Regions from separate parts of the Fictibacillus sp. WQ 8-8 genome, predicted to be linked through region 2. Evidence: a T-box and tRNA genes for the amino acid it is inferred to sense, from the RefSeq annotation. Region 2 holds a T-box; the other holds one or more tRNA genes.
The links. The T-box of region 2 lies ahead of serS (serine--tRNA ligase). A T-box ahead of a tRNA ligase gene usually reads a tRNA of that ligase, here a tRNA-Ser.
Positions count from the first base shown of each region.

Region 1 (2,386 bases), on a different contig from region 2:
AGTGTGGTGTATGTTGACTTTATCAGCAATCTAGAACGGATCGGAGACCATTCTGTCAATATTGCAGAAGCAGTGCTTGATCGATAAACCTACTTAAAACACTACAGGAGGCTTACTGATGGATTATGTATATTGGATATTAATCGGCCTGTCGTTCGTTCTGGCATTCGCTGCCCTGATCTTTCCCATACTGCCTGGAGCGCTTTTTCTGGCTCTTGGGTTTGTGCTCTATGGAATTTTTTATTCCTTTCAGCCATTTACGCCCTTTTTCATCGGTGTAGAAGTGTTTTTGCTGGCAACTCTTTTTGTAGTGGATTATTTCAGCAATTTGTTTGGAGTAAAAAAACGGGGCGGTTCCAAAGCGGCCGTATGGGGCAGCACGGTCGGCCTGCTCCTTGGCCCATTTGTGATTCCTGTTGCCGGCATCATCGCCGGACCGTTTCTGGGTGCGTTTATTGCAGAATTGATCATCGGGCGAAAATCAATAGGAGAAGCGGCTAAGGTAGGGTTTGGCTCAGTTCTTGGTTTTTTGGGAGGAACGGTTGCTAAGATCATCATTCAAGTGATCATGATTGGCTATTTTCTTTTTGTTGTATTATAAAAATAGTGCTTGCTAAAATGTTGGAGACGTGCTATATTTATATCTGTCTCACCGAGGGTTTTCAAAATGGTCATGAAAAAAAGGTTTGACTTACATAGCTTAAAAATGATATAGTAATTCTTGTCCCTTAGAGGACAACATTGTTCCACAGTAGCTCAGTGGTAGAGCTATCGGCTGTTAACCGATCGGTCGTAGGTTCGAGTCCTACCTGTGGAGCCAAAATATGGCGGTGTAGCTCAGCTGGCTAGAGCGTACGGTTCATACCCGTGAGGTCGTGGGTTCGACTCCCTCCGCCGCTACCATATTTTTTTAGGCGATGGCGATCGTGGCGAAGTGGTTAACGCACCGGATTGTGATTCCGGCATTCGTGGGTTCAATTCCCATCGGTCGCCCCATTTTTATTTACATAACTATCTTAATACATAAAATGGACCCTTAGCTCAGTTGGTCAGAGCGGTCGGCTCATAACCGATTGGTCGTAGGTTCGAGTCCTACAGGGTCCACCATTTTTCAGCACATGGAGGTATACCCAAGTCCGGCTGAAGGGATCGGTCTTGAAAACCGACAGGGGTGTAACAACCCGCGGGGGTTCGAATCCCTCTACCTCCTCCATAATTTCTTAATTTTTATATCATCGCAGGGTGGAGCAACGAGCGTTACAGCATGATTATGCTGCGAGTAACCTCAACGGATACACTCCAATGATTACTCGAGTAGAGGAAGAGGTAAAGCCTCTGAGAGACAGTCAATAATTACGGAGGAATAACATCGTCCGTCAACTTAATACCATCGCGGGGTGGAGCAGTCTGGTAGCTCGTTGGGCTCATAACCCAAAGGTCGCAGGTTCAAATCCTGTCCCCGCAACCATAATACCTAAAGTGGCTCGATAGCTCAGTCGGTAGAGCAGAGGACTGAAAATCCTCGTGTCGGCGGTTCGATTCCGTCTCGAGCCACCATTTTCATACATAGTCAACCTTTGCCCAACGTGGTGAAGGTTTTTTGTTTTTAATGAGAAACTTTTGTTTTAATATCTCCCATAACGAGGGATAAAAGAAGTCCGGCTATGTACATAATAAACTTTGATTAAAGAGGGTTAATCGTTGAAAGTTCCGGGTAAATCTGATAATGTATGAGTTGGGATACTTATTAAACATTATTGTTGCTTAACTATGTTTTCAATTTTGGGGTTTTTTCTCCAAAATGAAATATAAAAAATGTTTACATACCAAGGAGGAGATTGATCATGGCAAAGTTTGAACTGCCTGCTTTACCTTATGCTGCAAATGCACTGGAACCACACATTGATGAGACTACAATGAATATTCACCACGACCGTCATCACAAAACGTATGTTGATAACTTGAACGCAGCACTTGAAGGCCAAGCTGAGTTTGAAAACAAAGGCCTAGAGGACCTTCTTTCCAATCTTGATGCATTGCCTGAAAACATTCGCACAGCTGTACGCAACAATGGCGGCGGACATGCGAACCACAGCTTATTCTGGGAAATCCTAAAACCAGGCGGATCCAACGAACCTACTGGTGAAGTAGCTGAACGCATCAACAGTAAATTCGGAAGCCTTGATTCATTCAAGGAAGAGTTTGCAAATGCTGCAAAAGGCCGTTTCGGATCTGGTTGGGCTTGGCTAGTTGTTAATAACGGTGAGCTTGAAGTAACAAGCACAGCGAATCAAGATAACCCTGTGATGGAAGGCAAAACTCCAATCTTAGGTCTTGATGTTTGGGAGCATGCATATTACTTGAACTATCAAAACAAACGTCCAGA
Region 1 is NZ_JAMXKG010000004.1:333,550-335,935, reverse strand. Features, by position in the region: gene M1K46_RS11300 (Na/Pi cotransporter family protein) at 1-87, shown strand, start outside; gene M1K46_RS11295 (DUF456 domain-containing protein) at 119-601, shown strand; tRNA gene M1K46_RS11290 (tRNA-Asn) at 746-820, shown strand; tRNA gene M1K46_RS11285 (tRNA-Met) at 827-903, shown strand; tRNA gene M1K46_RS11280 (tRNA-His) at 921-996, shown strand; tRNA gene M1K46_RS11275 (tRNA-Ile) at 1,031-1,107, shown strand; tRNA gene M1K46_RS11270 (tRNA-Ser) at 1,121-1,213, shown strand; tRNA gene M1K46_RS11265 (tRNA-Met) at 1,392-1,468, shown strand; tRNA gene M1K46_RS11260 (tRNA-Phe) at 1,482-1,557, shown strand; gene M1K46_RS11255 (superoxide dismutase) at 1,845-2,386, shown strand, end outside.
Region 1: it encodes a tRNA-Ser, which carries the amino acid that the T-box ahead of serS (serine--tRNA ligase) is inferred to sense. The anticodon was not compared.

Region 2 (2,386 bases):
CTGATCGATAAATATAATTTCCTTGAACCATTGAAGGAGTTTGCACAAGAAAAGCCAGTTTTCGGTACATGTGCAGGCCTAATCCTCATGGCAAAACGCATTCAAGGTCAAGACCATGCGCACCTCGAGCTCATTGACATGACCGTTGAGAGAAATGCATTCGGCCGGCAGGTGGACAGCTTTGAAGCTGACTTGCACATTGAAGGTGTAGGCGAAGATGTGAATGGTGTTTTCATCAGAGCTCCTTATATAGTAGAAGTCGGGGAAGAAGTAGAAGTTTTATCTGTTCATAATGACCGTATCGTTGCTGCAAAACAAGGACACTTCCTATGTGCGGCCTTTCACCCGGAACTGACCGATGATTACCGTCTTCACCAGTTTTTTGTAGAAATGGCATCTCAGAAGAAAAAGGTTATTGCATAAAAGCGGAAAATATTGTACATTACTATACAAACATTATTTGTTAAATCGCTGACAGGAACCAGTAGCAAAATGATCTTTGCCTAGAGAGTCGGTGGCTGGTGTAAACCGACCAAAGTCATTTGTGAATCCATCCTTGAGTGGGAAGCTGAAATTATAACGTAAGCTTTCCCGGTATACATTGTCCGTTATCAATGACAAGGTGGCAGGTGTATTTACTTGCAACTAGGGTGGCAACGCGGGTTAACTCTCGTCCCTTTATAGGGACGGGAGTTTTTTGTATTTGTACGCCGAACAATAAGCGGCGGATTTCTTCGTTGCCTTGATTTCCTCGGATCCTCATTTGGGTATACCAAACTCCGGTCCTCGGAATCAGCGGCGCCTCGAACTCCTTGCTTCTTGTCCGGCTACTCGGGCAAAGCAGCGGATTTCTTCGTTGCCTTGATTTCCTCGGATCCTCATTTAGGTATACTAAACTCCGGTCCTCGGAATCAGCGGCGCCTCGAACTCCTTGTTTTTTGAACGGATACCGGGCCACAATTACGGATTTCTTTAGCTATTTGGGTTTTGTCAGAAAAAGGTTATTGATTAAAGGAGGAAGAAACATGCTTGATTTGAAATATGTTCGAGCGAATTTTGATGAAGTAAAAGAGAAATTAAGCAAACGGGGAGAAGACTTAACAGGCTTGGACCGTTTTGTTGAATTGGATGAAAAGCGCCGTGAACTGATTGGTGAAACAGAAACATTAAAGTCTAAACGTAACGAAGTATCCAAACAGGTAGCGGAATTCAAACGTGAAAAGAAAGATGCCGACCACTTGATCACAGAGATGCGTGAAGTGGGAGACCGGATTAAATCCATCGATGACGATCTGCGCACGGTGGAAGAGGATCTGAACCACCTGATGCTCACACTGCCGAACCTGCCTCATGAAAGTGTACCGGTTGGTGAAACAGAGGACGATAATGTACCTGTACGCCATTGGGGAGATATTCAGGAGTTTGCATTCGAACCAAAAGCTCACTGGGACTTGGCGACAGATCTTGATATCGTCGATTTTGAAAGAGCCGCTAAAGTAACTGGAAGCCGTTTTGCTTTTTATAAGGGAGCGGGAGCACGCCTTGAACGAGCTTTGATCAACCTTATGATGGACTACCATGAAGATAAGCATGGCTATACTGAAATCTTGCCTCCTTACATGGTGAACAGAGAAAGCATGACAGGAACTGGGCAACTGCCGAAGTTTGAGGAAGATGCATTTAAAATCCGCGAAGAAGATTACTTTTTGGTCCCGACTGCTGAAGTTCCGGTAACCAACCTTCATCGCAATGAAATTTTTACTGCCGAAGAGCTTCCGAAAGGTTATGTTGCATACAGCGCTTGTTTCCGATCTGAAGCGGGATCTGCTGGCCGTGATACACGCGGTCTCATCCGTCAGCATCAGTTTAATAAAGTAGAGCTTGTCCGTTTCGTGAAACCGGAAGAGTCTTATGAAGAGCTTGAAAAGCTGACAGGCCATGCAGAAAAAATTCTTCAGCTGTTAAAGCTTCCATATCGTGTACTGAGCATGTGTACAGCTGATTTAGGATTTACTGCTGCGAAGAAGTACGATATTGAAGTATGGCTACCGAGCTACGGAACGTACCGTGAAATTTCTTCTTGTTCTAACTTTGAAGGCTTTCAGGCGAGAAGGGCGCAAATCCGCTTCCGCCGCGAAGCGAAAGGGAAACCTGAATTTGTTCATACACTGAACGGATCAGGACTGGCAATCGGCCGTACCGTAGCTGCCATCCTCGAGAATTATCAGCAGGAAGACGGCTCTATCGTCATCCCTGAAGTGCTTCGCCCATATATGGGGAACAAAGAAGTTATCAAGTAAAAAGAGAAAGGGAAGGATTTACTCCTTCCTTTTTCATTTTTTTATAAAAGAATGTTGACATATAATTGAGTCACATGGTATTATTA
Region 2 is NZ_JAMXKG010000029.1:7,239-9,624, reverse strand. Features, by position in the region: gene pdxT (pyridoxal 5'-phosphate synthase glutaminase subunit PdxT) at 1-423, shown strand, start outside; T-box leader at 463-681, shown strand; gene serS (serine--tRNA ligase) at 1,026-2,300, shown strand.